3 regions of the Kitasatospora sp. NPDC029312 genome follow, and region 2 is predicted to be linked to each of the others. Evidence: riboswitches for the same ligand, from Rfam matches in the RefSeq annotation. Region 2 holds a riboswitch; each other region holds the start of a gene.
What was found. A riboswitch is a leader RNA that binds a small molecule or an ion and turns the genes downstream of it on or off. The one in region 2 is predicted to bind S-adenosylmethionine.

Region 1: it holds a riboswitch for S-adenosylmethionine, as region 2 does, so the genes downstream of both, thrC (threonine synthase) here and ACZ4WV_RS16545 (IclR family transcriptional regulator) in region 2, are expected to answer to the same signal.
Region 3: it holds a riboswitch for S-adenosylmethionine, as region 2 does, so the genes downstream of both, ACZ4WV_RS29815 (aminotransferase class V-fold PLP-dependent enzyme) here and ACZ4WV_RS16545 (IclR family transcriptional regulator) in region 2, are expected to answer to the same signal.

The regions. Positions count from the first base shown of each region.
Region 1 covers NZ_JBVHXY010000005.1:71,097-75,392, reverse strand. The annotation lists gene ACZ4WV_RS06410 (MoaD/ThiS family protein) at 266-544, opposite strand; gene thrC (threonine synthase) at 571-1,878, opposite strand; SAM riboswitch class I at 1,896-2,031, opposite strand; gene ACZ4WV_RS06400 (glucosyl-3-phosphoglycerate synthase) at 2,175-3,197, shown strand; gene ACZ4WV_RS06395 (alpha,alpha-trehalose-phosphate synthase (UDP-forming)) at 3,247-4,296, shown strand, end outside.
Region 2 covers NZ_JBVHXY010000017.1:111,303-115,598, reverse strand. The annotation lists gene ACZ4WV_RS16550 (class I SAM-dependent methyltransferase) at 237-884, shown strand; gene ACZ4WV_RS16545 (IclR family transcriptional regulator) at 988-1,701, opposite strand; SAM riboswitch class I at 1,902-2,044, opposite strand; gene ACZ4WV_RS16540 (glycosyl hydrolase) at 2,395-4,296, shown strand, end outside.
Region 3 covers NZ_JBVHXY010000048.1:14,586-18,881, forward strand. The annotation lists gene trpD (anthranilate phosphoribosyltransferase) at 1-1,067, shown strand, start outside; SAM riboswitch class IV at 1,344-1,460, shown strand; gene ACZ4WV_RS29815 (aminotransferase class V-fold PLP-dependent enzyme) at 1,512-2,891, shown strand; gene ACZ4WV_RS29820 (Lrp/AsnC ligand binding domain-containing protein) at 2,940-3,221, opposite strand; gene ACZ4WV_RS29825 (rhomboid family intramembrane serine protease) at 3,263-4,045, opposite strand; gene ACZ4WV_RS29830 (hypothetical protein) at 4,245-4,296, shown strand, end outside.

The sequences.
Region 1 (4,296 bases), on a different contig from region 2:
TAGCGGACGAATTACTCAAATCCGCGCAGGAATTCTGACATCTGCCTGACATGTTTCACGGCCTGGCGCTCGAGCCGGTCTCAACGTCCGGACGGTCTCGGGCCAAGCGGCGTACGAGCCGAAAGGGAAGCCTTGTTCCCAGCCGAGCCACACTCTACTCCCACCCGACCCGGAAATATTCCCGCCGAAATACCGACGGCCGCCCGCACCCACGGAGAGCCGAATTCCGTGGGTGCGGGCGGCCGGGGAAGCGGACCGCGGGTGTTCAGCAGCCGCCGGCCACCGCCGGAATGATCGAGACGCCGGCGCCGTCCTTGATCTCGGTCGCCAGCCCCTCGGCGAACCGGACGTCGTCGTCGTTCACGTACACGTTGACGAATCGGCGCAGCTTGCCGGTGTCGTCCAGGATGCGGGCCGAGATGCCCGCGTGGTTCTTCTCCAGGTCGGCGATGACCTCGGCCAGGGTGGCCCCCTCGGCGGTCACCTCGGCGGCGCCGCCGGTGTAGGTGCGCAGGATGGTGGGGATGCGGACGGTGGCGCTCATGGCTCTCCTAGCGGGGTGGGGTGGTGTCAGGCGGACGCGAGGCCGGCGGAGCGGAAGGACTCCAGCGTCGGGCGGATGACGGCGGTCATCCCGGCGTCGGAGACGGCGTCCAGCGTCTTCAGGCCGTCGCCGGTGTTGATCGCTACGGTCTCCTTGGCCGGGTCCAGCTGACCGGTCTCGACGAGCTTCTTCAGCACACCGATGGTCACGCCGCCCGCGGTCTCGGCGAAGATGCCCTCGGTCCGGGCCAGCAGCCGGATCGCCGCCACGACCTCCGCGTCCGTGACGTCCTCGACCGCTCCCCCGGTCCGGCGGGCGATGTCCAGCACGTACGGGCCGTCCGCCGGGTTGCCGATCGCCAGTGACTTGGCGATGGTGTCCGGCTTGACCGGCTTGATCACGTCCCGGCCCGCCTTGAACGCGGCCGACACCGGCGAGCAGCCCTCGGCCTGGGCGCCGAAGATCCGGTACGGCCGGTCCTCCACCAGGCCGAGCTTGATCAGCTCCTGCAGGCCCTTGTCGATCTTCGTCAGCTGCGAACCCGAGGCGATCGGGATGACGATCTGCTCCGGCAGCCGCCAGCCGAGCTGCTCGCAGATCTCGTACGCCAGCGTCTTGGAACCCTCGCCGTAGTAGGGGCGCAGGTTGACGTTCACGAAGCCCCAGCCTTCGCCGGCCGGATCCCCGATCAGCTCCGAACAGAAGCGGTTCACGTCGTCGTACGTGCCCTCGATGCCGACCAGCTCGCCGCCGTACACCCCGGCCATCACGACCTTGCCCTGCTCCAGGTCGTGCGGGATGAACACGCAGGAGCGGAACCCGGCGCGGGCCGCCGCCGCGCCCACCGCGCCGGCCAGGTTGCCGGTCGAGGAGCAGGACAGCGTGGTGTAGCCGAACGCCCGGGCGGCCTCGATGGCGCAGGCCACCACCCGGTCCTTGAACGAGTGCGTGGGGTTGCCGGAGTCGTCCTTCACGTGCAGCGCGGCGGTGAACCCGAGCTCCCGGCCCAGGTTGTCCGCCTTCACCAGCGGGGTCCATCCCGGGTTCAGGTTCGGCTTGGAGGCCACGTCGGCCGGCACCGGCAGCAGCGGCGCGTACCGCCAGATGGACGCCGGACCGGCCTCGATCCGCTTGCGCAGCTCCTCGGCGCGCTCGCTCCCGAACTCGTACGCGATCTCCAGCGGCCCGAAGCACTCCACGCAGGCGAAGCTCGGGCCGAGCGGGGACTTGGCGCCGCACTCCCGACAGGACAGGGCGGCGGCGGGGCCGAGGTCGACGGGGGCGGGTCCCCCCGGCCGAAGGCTGGGGGAGGGTGCGACGGTGTCGATAGCCATGATGGCGGAGGCCTCTCTCCTCATCTTCCCCGTGACGCGGTCGCGCCACAGGCCGGAATTGGCACCTGTCCCGCCGGGGCCTGTGAACGACAGCCGAGCGAGAAGGTTGCCGGGACGTCAACGGGCCGTTCCCTCAGTCCCTCTGGATGAGCTTGTGAAGTTGTGGTTCAGCGGGGACCCCGGCGTGCGGGGGGCCATCCGCTGTACGAAGACTGTATCCGAAGGCGTCGATCCCGAACGGGACCGTCCGCCACGCGAGATGGCCCGTCCACACCGCCCCGTCGAGGAGACCGACCGTGCCCGCCGAACCGACCCCCGCGCTCCTCCCACAGGCGGCGTCCTGGCTGCGCCGCCGCTCGTGGAGCGCGGCCGACCGGCCGGTGCACACCCTGCTGGAGGCCAAGCGGCGCACCGGGCAGACGGTCAGCGTCGTCCTCCCGGCCCTCGACGAGGAGGCCACCGTCGGCGACATCGTCCGCACCGTCCGCCGCGAACTGATGGACCGCCTCCCCCTGGTCGACGAACTGGTCGTCCTCGACTCCGGCTCCACCGACGCCACCGCCGCCACCGCCGCCGAGGCCGGCGCCCGGGTGGAGCACCGCGACGCCATCCTGCCCCGGCTGCCCGCCGTCCCCGGCAAGGGCGAAGTGCTCTGGCGCTCGCTGCTGGTCACCCGCGGTGACATCGTCTGCTTCGTCGACGCCGACCTGCGCGAGTTCGACCCGGCCCTGGTCTCCGGCACCGTCGGCCCCCTGCTGACCGACGGGAACATCCAGCTCGTCAAGGCGATGTACGACCGCCCCTTCGAGGTCACCGGCGCGGCGGGGGGCGAAACCGACGCGGTCGTCCCGACCGGCGGCGGCCGGGTCACCGAACTCGTCGCCCGCCCCCTGCTCAACCTCCACTGGCCGGAACTCGCCGGTTTCGTCCAGCCCCTCGGCGGCGAGTACGCGGCCCGCCGCTCACTGCTGGAACGGCTGCCCTTCCCCACCGGCTACGGCGTCGAGCTCGGCCTCCTCGTCGACGCCCTGGAACTGGCCGGCCTGGACGCCCTGGCCCAGGTCGACGTCGGCGTCCGCCACCACCGCCACCAGGACGGCCAGGCCCTCGGCCGGATGGCCGCCACCATCTACCGCACCGCCCTGGAACGCCTCGACCGCACCCACCGCCTCAAGGCCTCCGCCGACCTGGTCCACCCCCACCTCACCCAGTTCACCCGGGACCCGGAAACCCGCGCCTTCATCGCCCACACCCATTCCGTCACCGCCCTCGAGCGCCCCCCGATGCACACCATCACCGAATACGCGACCCGCCACTGACCCGCCGCTGACGGGTTTGCCACCCCGGGCCCCCGGCAACATCCCAACCATGGGCGATCTCACGACCGAACGTTCGAGTGCCACCGGCACCGCTCCCGTCCTGGTGGCATCCAACCGGGGGCCGGTGTCGTTCAGCACCGCCGACGACGGCACGCTGACCTTGCGCCGAGGCGGCGGCGGCCTCGTCTCCGGGCTCTCCGCGATCGACGACCCCGACGCCGTCTGGGTCTGCGCGGCCCTCAACGACGCCGACCGCCGAGCCGCGTCGGAAGCCCCCGACGGGCGCCTCGACCGGGCCGGCCACGACGTCGGCGGCCAGGCCGTACGGATGCTGGACATCGACCCGCGGACCTTCGCCCACGCCTACAACGGCGTCGCCAACTCCACCCTCTGGTTCGTCCACCACCTGCTCTACGCGACCCCGACCGCGCCCTCCTTCGACACCGGCTTCCGCACCGAATGGGCCGCCTACCAGGCCTACAACACCGCCTTCGCCGAGGCCCTGGCCGCCGAAGCAGCACCGGGCGCCGCGGTTCTCGTGCAGGACTACCACCTGTCCCTCGTCCCGGCCCTGCTCCGCGAGCTCCGCCCCGACCTGCGGATCGGGCACTTCTCCCACACCCCCTGGGCCCCGCCGGAGTACTACCGGCTGCTGCCCGACGACGTCGCCCGCGCCGTCCTCACCGGCATCCTCGGCGCAGACCGGGCCGGCTTCCTCACCGAACGCTGGGCCCGCGCCTTCGCCGCCTGCTGCGCGGACCTCCTCGGCGCCACCGTCGACCCCGGGGCGCTCACCGTCACCCTCGACGGCCGGACCACGCACCTGGGCGTGCACGCCCTCGGCGCCGACGCCGACTTCCTCCGCGACCGCGCCCACCGCCCCGACGTGGACGAACGCCTCGCCGCCCTGCGCGCCGCCGTCGGCGGCCGCCGAACCATCGTCCGGGTCGACCGCACCGAACTCAGCAAGAACATCGTCCGCGGCCTCCAGGCCTACCGGCACCTGCTCCGCACCCACCCCGAGTGGCACGACCGGGTGGTGCACATCGCCTTCGCGTACCCCTCCCGCACCGACCTGGCCGAGTACCGCAGCTACACG
Region 2 (4,296 bases):
GCCGGCCCGGCCCGGTTCCCCGGTGAGGAGCCCCCCGTGCACGAACCCTCGTGGATCCCCCCGTCCAGGGCAACCCGCCGCCCGGTCCGGACGACGGGCAGTAACGGAACGGACCTCCTCGCTCCGGACGGGACGGGGGGGGCGAGCGCATCGACTACGGCGCCCTGGCGTACGACGCGGTCAGCCGGGCCCGGCTGACCGCCCTGGGCGTCGGACCGGGGTGGCGCTGCCTGGACGTGGGTGCCGGCACCGGGACGATCAGCCGCTGGCTGGCCGAGGAGGCCGGCGTCGACGAGGTGCTGGCGCTCGACCGCGACCCGCGCTTCGTGAACGCCCGTCCGACCGGCCGGCTCCACACCATGGCGGCGGACGTCACCGACCCCGCCCTGGCGCCGGGCCGGTTCGACCTGGTGCACTGCCGCTTCGTCCTCATGCACCTGCCCCAGCACGCCGAGGTGCTGGCGCGCCTGGCCCACTGGGTGGCTCCGGGGGGCTGGCTGGTCGTCAGCGATGCCATCGACCTGACCACGGCGGACTCGCCGCAGGTCGCCTACCGGCGGGCCATGGCGGCGATGTGGCAGGTCCTGCGTGAGCGGATCGGAACCGACATCACCTGGATGACCCGCTACCCGCACATCCTCCAGGGCCTGGGTCTGCGGGACGTCGGTGCCGAGGTCCACCTGCCGCCGCTCATCCCCGACGCCCCGATCACGGCCTTCTGGAAGAGCACCTGGCTCAGCATGCGCGACGCCCTGGAGGACGGCACCGCCCTGGAGCCGGGTGAGCTCGACGCGGCGCTCGACTACCTCTCCTCCCCCGCGCTCGCCGAGCTCTCCCCCGGCATGATCACCGCCTGGGGACGCCGCCCGGCCGAGACGGCCTGAGACCGGGCGGTCGGTAGGGCGGGCGGTCGGTAGGGCGGGCGGTCGGTAGGCGGGCAGGCGGCAGGCAGGCCGACGGCAGGCGGGGCCGCCGGGGGCCGGCCGTTCAGCCCTGCGCGAGGGCTTCGCTGAGGCGGTCGGCCGCCTCGACGGCGGCCTTCGAGAGGTGCGGGCCGGGGTGGCGGGTGAGGCGCTCGATCGGGCCGGAGACGGAGACGGCGGCCACCACCCGGTTGGACGGGCCGCGGACGGGCGCGGAGACGGAGGCGACCCCGGGCTCGCGCTCGCCGATGGAGTGCGCCCAGCCGCGGCGGCGCACCCCGCTGAGCGCGGTGGCCGTGAAGCGGGCGCCCAGGAGGCCGCGATGGAGCCGCTCCGGCTCCTCCCACGCCAGCAGGACCTGGGCGGCGGAGCCGGCCTTCATCGACAGGGTGACGCCGACCGGAACGGTGTCCCGCAGACCGGAGAGCCGCTCGGCGGCGGCCACGCAGATGCGGACCTCGCCCTGACGGCGGTAGAGCTGGGCGCTCTCGCCCGTGACGTCCCGCAGGTGGGTGAGGACCGAGTCGGCGGCGGCCAGCAGCCGGTCGTCACCGGCGGCCGCCGAGAGTTCCGTGAGCCGGGGGCCGAGCACGAACCGGCCCTGCAGGTCCCTGCTGACCAGGCGGTGGTGTTCCAGCGCGACGGCCAGCCGGTGGGCGGTGGGCCGCGCCATGCCGGTCGCGGCGACGAGTCCGGCCAGGGTGGTGGGGCCGGACTCGAGGGTGCCGAGGATCGAGGTGACCTTGTCGAGCACGCCGACGCCGCTCGTGTTCTCCATGGGGTGGGTACTCCAGTCTCGAGCCCGTGAGCGGCGGGTGGGTCCGGCTCACGGGGGCTCCGCTCGGGGAGCCAGGGGGGTGGTCAGCGAGGACGGGCCGGAGAAGTCGGCCGAGAGCCTGCGCCGGACACGAGACGGGTACGCGGAAGGGCCGGGGCGGGAAGCGCCCGGGGGAAGGACAGCACAGAGAGCACCGTGTCTCCTCATCTTTCCCGCGCCACGTTGGCGACAGGCCGGAGTTGGCACTGATCCCGGGCGGCGCGGCGCGTACTTCGGACGCCGAGTCGACCGGGGAGTTGCCGGGGCTTCGTAGGGCCGGTCCCTCCACCCCTCTGGATGATTCGCCAGGAACCATACAAGACTCCCCGGCCGGCCCGCCAAACCACCCCCACCGGAGCCGCCGACGCTCAGCGGCCGCTCGGGGGCAGCGAGCGCTGGTCGGTACCGCGAGCCGCGTCCGTTCGGGGACGGTTCCTCCCGCGCCCGTCCGCCCTCGACCGTTCCCGCTGCTCCTGCTGCTTCAATCGGCGCGACGGGGCCCTTGGACCGCTTCAATTCTGTTCAGTGAATATGGTTTTAATCGTTCGTTATGCGCTGGCCCTTCACTCTGCCGAGCCGAACCGCGAGGCTTCCGACTGTTTCCGCCGGAGCCGCGCGACCGCGCGACCCGCTGCATGGGGAGGACCCACCATCGTGCCCAACAGGCAACATCGACGGCTGCTGCTGCCCGCCGTCACCCTCACGGCGCTCGGACTGACCACCACCCAGGCGCTCGCCGCGCCGTCCGGGACGCCCGAGCCCCGCCCCCACCAGGCCCAGCACCAGGCCGAGGTCGGGAAGAAGCACGCGAAGAAGGTCCAGGGCCCGGGCGCCACCGCCGGCCCCGCCTTCACCGCCAAGGCGGACGCCCCCGGCGAGGACGAGGGCGACGAGGCGGAGAACTCCGCCGAGGGCACCGCCCAGTACACCGAGGCCCGCACCGCCCCCGGCGTGGTCGCGCCGGGCGCGTACGGCGCCGCCTGGGCCCAGCTCCAGTCCATGCCGCACACCGGCGGCAGCTGGGACCACGTCACCGACAAGCCGTACAACTCGGACGACCCGCGCTACCGCGACGTCAACTCCAACTCCAGCGGCGGGTTCGGCCTCGTGACCGGCCGGATCACCGGTATCGCCGCCGACAACGACGGCTACGTGTACGCGGGCGGCGCCAACGGCGGCGTGTTCCGCTCCCGCACCGGCGGCGGGCAGTGGCAGTCCATCTCGGACAAGCTGCCCTCCCTCTCCACCGGCACGCTGAACCTCGACGGTGGCGGGCGGCTCTGGTACGCCACCGGTGAGTCCAACACCGGCGCGACCTCGTACGTCGGCACCGGCGTGTACGTGCTCGCCGACCCGAAGCACGGCGAGTTCCAGCCCGGCATGCGGGTGGGTGGCGCGGAGCTGGAGTCCACGATCATCCACGCCCTGCGCTTCGGCGGCGGCAAGGTCTGGGCGGCCACCAGCCGAGGCGTGTGGAGCCACTCCAGCACCGACCTGTCCGGTCCGTGGTCACTGGAGTTCGCGCCCAACCCGGACTACCTGCCGGGCGGTTCGAAGGCGGGCGACCAGGCCGCGCCGTACAAGAACATCGCCAACGACATCGCGATCGATCCGAAGGACCCGACCAAGGTGGTCCTGGCGGTCGGCTGGCGCGGCGGCGACACCTACAACGGCTTCTACAGCAAGGCCGCCGACGGAACCTGGCAGCGCATCGGCTCGCTCGGCGACCTGCCGACCGATGCGGCGAACGTCGGCAACGTGACCTTCGCCGCCTCCGCGGACGGCTCGCGCTACTACGCGATCGACCAGTCCCCGGCGGTCATGGCGAGCAACCCGGACACCGGACTCAAGGGCATCTACGTCTCCAAGTCCGGCTCGCCCTTCGGCCCGTGGACCCAGATCGCGGACAAGGACAAGCTGAAGAACTCCGGCTCCGCACTGCAGGACGCCGGCTACCAACCGGGCATCCAGGCCTGGTACAACCAGTTCCTCCAGGTCGACCCGGCCAACCCGGACCACCTCTACGCCGGTCTGGAGGAGGTCCTGGAGACGAAGGACGGCGGCTCCACCTGGACCGTCCCGGGCCCGTACTGGAACTTTGGCTTCGCCTGCTGGAACGTCGACCCGGCCAAGCAGACCGGTGACTGCTCGCAGACCACCCACTCCGACCAGCACGCCATCGCCGTCGGCACGTACAAGGGCAGGACCAGCGTGTACGTCGGCAACGACGGCGGCATCTACAGCCGCCCGCTCAACGGCGCGGCCGACGCCTCCGGCCACGCCACGGACTGGAAGTCGCTGGCCGACGGCACCATGGACACCCTGCAGTACTACTCGGTGGGCGTCGGCAAGGACCCGGCGGACCGCTCGGGCAAGGGCGTCATCGTCAGCGGCGGCCTCCAGGACAACGGCGAGTCCATCCTTCGCGCCCACGACAAGGTGATGGGCTCCGACTTCGGCGGCGACGGCGCCGACACGCTCGTCGACCCGAACAACGGCTGCAACATCGCCGAGGAGTACGTCTACCTCGACATGTGGGTCACCCAGAACTGCGCC
Region 3 (4,296 bases), on a different contig from region 2:
TGAACCCTGCGAACGGCGGTAGCGACCCCGCGCAGGTGGTTCGCACCTGGCCGGACCTCCTGGCGGCGCTGTTGAAGGGGGAGGACCTCGACCGCTCGTCCACCGCGTGGGCGATGGACCGGATCATGAGCGGCGAGGCGTCCCCCGTCCAGGTGGCCGGGTTCATGGTGGCGCTGCGAGCCAAGGGCGAGTCGGTCGACGAGATCGCCGGCCTGGTCGACGCGATGTACCAGCACGCCGAGCCGCTGGACATCCCCGGACCGGCGGTGGACATCGTCGGCACCGGCGGCGACCGCGCCAAGACCGTCAACATCTCCACGATGTCGGCGATCGTCGCCGCGGCCGCCGGGGCCAAGGTGGTCAAGCACGGCAACCGGTCGGCCTCCTCCGCGAGCGGTTCCTCGGACGTGCTGGAGAAGCTCGGCGTGGCGCTGGACCTGTCCGCCCGAAGGGTCGCCGAGGTGGCCGAGGAGGTCGGGCTCACCTTCTGCTTCGCGGCGAAGTTCCACCCCTCGATGCGGCACGCCGCCACCGCCCGGCGCGACCTCGGGGTGCCGACGGCCTTCAACATCCTCGGGCCGCTGACCAACCCGGCCAAGGTCACCTCGCACGCGATCGGCTGCTTCGACACCCGGCTCGCCGGGCTGATCGCCGGGGTGCTCGCCCGGCGCGGGGCGACCGCGCTGGTGTTCCGCGGCGACGACGGGCTGGACGAACTCACCATCACCACCACCTCGCGGGTGTGGCTGGTGCGCGGCGGGGTGGTCACCGAGATCACCTTCGACCCGCGGGACGTCGGCATCGAGCTGGTCGGCATCGAGGCGCTGCGCGGCGCGGACGCCGGGTACAACGCCGAGGTCGCGCGCAGGCTGCTGGCCGGGGAACGCGGGCCGGTGCGGGACGCCGTGCTGCTGAACACCGCAGCGGCGCTGGTGGCGCTCGACCTGGGCGACGGGCCGCTGACGGAGCAGCTCGCGGCGGGCATGGTGCGGGCGGCGGAGGCGATCGACTCCGGCGCCGCGCAGGACCTGCTGCGGCGCTGGGCGGACGCCACCGGCCGCAGCTGAGACGTGACTTGAGGGCCCGTGCCGGTTCGCCGGTGCGGGCCCCACGTGTGCGCCCGAGCCGCCCTGCACGGACGCCCCGAGCCGCCTCCGTGCACGCCCCGAGCCGAAGGGGCGCGCCGGTGCCGGAAGTCGAGGAGCGACAAGCGAGGTACGAGCGCCGGAGCGACGAGCGCCGGCACCGGGTCGGAGCGCCCCGGAGGCGAGCGGGCGACGACAGAGTCCGGATGGTGGATGCCCGTTTGACCACCCGACGGGCCCGACCTACAGTCTTTGCCAGGTCATGAGTGACAGCGCCAAGCCCCAGCTGGCTGTCCGGCAACCCTCCGTCCGTGGCGGGGTGCCCTGGGTGAGGACCGGGTCGCCGGCAAGCCGTCCGAGCGACAAGCGCGGACGCCCGACGACTGGCACTCCCGGGGTCCCCAGCCCCCGAAGGAGTGCGTCCTCATGTCCCTCTCCACCGAAATCTGCGCCCCGCTCCCCGTGCTCGGCCACGACGTCCTGGTCCCGCTGGCCGACGGGAAGAAGGTCGGCTACGCGGCGCTCGACTACGCGGCCTCCGCTCCGGCGCTCCAGCGGGTGTGGGATGACGTCGCCGCCTACGCGCCGTACTACGGCAGCGTGCACCGCGGCGCCGGGTACCTCTCGCAGCTGTCCACGGACCTGTTCGAGCAGAGCCGCCGGACCGTCGCCGACTTCCTCGACCTGCGCGAGGGCGACCAGGTGGTCTTCACCCGCGCCACCACCGACTCGCTCAACCTGCTGGCCTCCGCCGTTCCGGCCGGCACCCGGGTGTTCGCCTTCGAGACCGAGCACCACGCCTCGCTGCTGCCCTGGGCGCACGCCGGGCTGGAGGTCGGCTACCTGCGGGCACCGCGCTCCTGGGCCGAGGCGGTGGCCGCGCTGGACGCCGCGCTGGCCGCGGCGCCGGAGGGGCCGAAGCTGCTGTGCGTCACCGGCGCCTCCAACGTGACCGGCGAGCTGTGGCCGGTCGCCGAGCTGACCGCGACGGCGCACCGGCACGGCGCCCGGGTGGTGCTGGACGCCGCCCAGCTGGCCCCGCACCACCGGGTCTCGGTCCGCGAGCTGGACGTCGACTGGATCGCCTTCTCCGGCCACAAGCTGTACGCGCCGTTCGGTGCCGGGGTGCTGGCCGGGCGCTCGGACTGGCTGGACGCGGCCGAGCCGTACCTGGCCGGCGGCGGGGCGACCCGGACGGTGGCGCGGGAGGCGGACGGCTCGGTGGCCGTCCAGTGGCACACCGGCCCGGCCCGGCACGAGGCCGGCTCGCCGAACGTCATCGGCGCCTACGCGATCGCCTCGGCCTGTCGGGCGCTGACCGAGGCCGGTTTCGACGCGCTGGAGGCCCGGGAGCGGCTGCTGGTCGAGCGGCTGACGGCCGGGCTGGCGGAGATCCCGCAGGTCAAGGTGCTGAGCCTGTTCGGTCCGGATTCGGCCCGGGTGGGCGTGCTGTCCTTCATCGTCCAGGGCTGGAACAGCTCGCACTTCTCGGCCGCGCTGTCCGCCGAGTACGGCATCGGGGTGCGCGACGGGCTGTTCTGCGCCCACCCTCTGGTGCGGACCCTGCTCGGGGACGAGGAGGTGGCGCCCTCCGAGTGCGGGGCGCCCGAGCCCTCGCTCCCCGGCGAGCGCAGCCTGAACGCGATCCGGGTGAGCTTCGGCGCCGGGACGCCGGACGAGCACGTCGAGCGCTTCCTGACCGCCGTCCGCGAGCTCGTCACGGACGGCGCGGCCTGGAACTACCGCAACGAGGGCGGCCGTTGTGTCGCCACCGTGGAGGTGGACCGGGGCCGCCGCGAGGCCTGAGCGAGGGGCTACCCGTCTGCTCGTCTGCTGGTCTGCTCGTCTGCTGGTCTACTCGTCCAGGCCGAGGGCGAAGGCCGCTTCCAGGTCGTGCTGGGAGTAGGTGCGGAAGGCGATCTGGGTCTCGGTGTGGGCCACGCCCGGGACCTTGTTGAGCCGGCCCGGGATGACCTCGGCCAGGTCGTCGTGGCGGCGCACCCGCACCATCGCCACCAGGTCGTAGCCGCCCGTCACCGAGTAGACCTCGCTGACGCCCTCGATGGCCGCGATGGCCTCGGCGATCTCCGGGATGCGGTCGACGCTGGTCTTGATCAGGACGATGGCGGTGATCACTGTTCGGGCTCCTTCGTGGGGTGCGGCCAGGGTATCGGGCCTCAGCCGGAGCGTCTCGGGGGGTGGCGGACGACGGTGCAGGCGAAGAGGAAGCCCGCCGAGAAGCCGATCACGTGCACCAGGTAGGCCACCCCGGGCCCGGCCGAGTGCACCGACCACCACTGCAGGGCGAACCAGAGGCCGAGCACCAGCCAGGCCGGGAAGCGCAGCGGAAGGAAGAGGAGCAGCGGAACCAGGGTGGTCACCCGGGCGCGGGGGTGGAAGCGCAGGTAGGCGCCGAGCACGGCGGAGATCGCGCCCGAGGCGCCGATCAGCACCCGGGTGGAGTCCGGCGAGTGGGCCTCGGCGAGTGCGAAGCCGTACGAGGCCAGGCTGCCGGCCGCCAGGTAGAAGAGGAGGAACCTGGCCCGGCCGACCCGGCGCTCGACGGTGGGCCCGAAGACGTAGAGGAAGAGGAGGTTGCCCAGCAGGTGTAGCCAGCCGGCGTGCAGGAAGAGCCCGGTGAGGGCGGACACCGCGGGGTGCTTGCCGGGGGTGGGGGAGGCCGGGCAGCCGGGGACGGGGTCGGGGGCCTCGGCGAGCTGTTCGGCGGTCAGCGGGCGCCCGGCCAGCAGTTCGGCCGGGACGGCGCCCCAGCGCTGCTCGTACCTCTGCTCGGCGCAGACCCGCGCCTGGCCCCGGCCGTACAGCGGGTTGAACCCGGCGGCCGGACCGAGCAGGAAGACCAGGGTGTTGACCGCGATCAGGGCATAGGTGACCGCCGGGGCGGGCACCGTCGGGCGGCCGTCCCGCGCGTCGGTGTGGTCGGTGGCCGCGAGCGCCATGCGGCCAAGCATCCCTTGGGACGGCGCAGGTGACACGGCGGTTTACGGCAGGTGGACTAGCCCTCGTGTTCGGCGACCGGTGGTCTTGGCGGTTGCCCCAGGCAATAGGCTGGGAGCGGGCATTCCCGCCTCCCGCCGCCGATGCCGGGCTCCGGGGGGAGCGCCTAGCCCGCCCAGGGACCAGCCGAGAGGATCCCCGATGACCGCCCCCGCCCTGACCGCCGAGACGCGCTGGCGCTGCACCCTGTGCG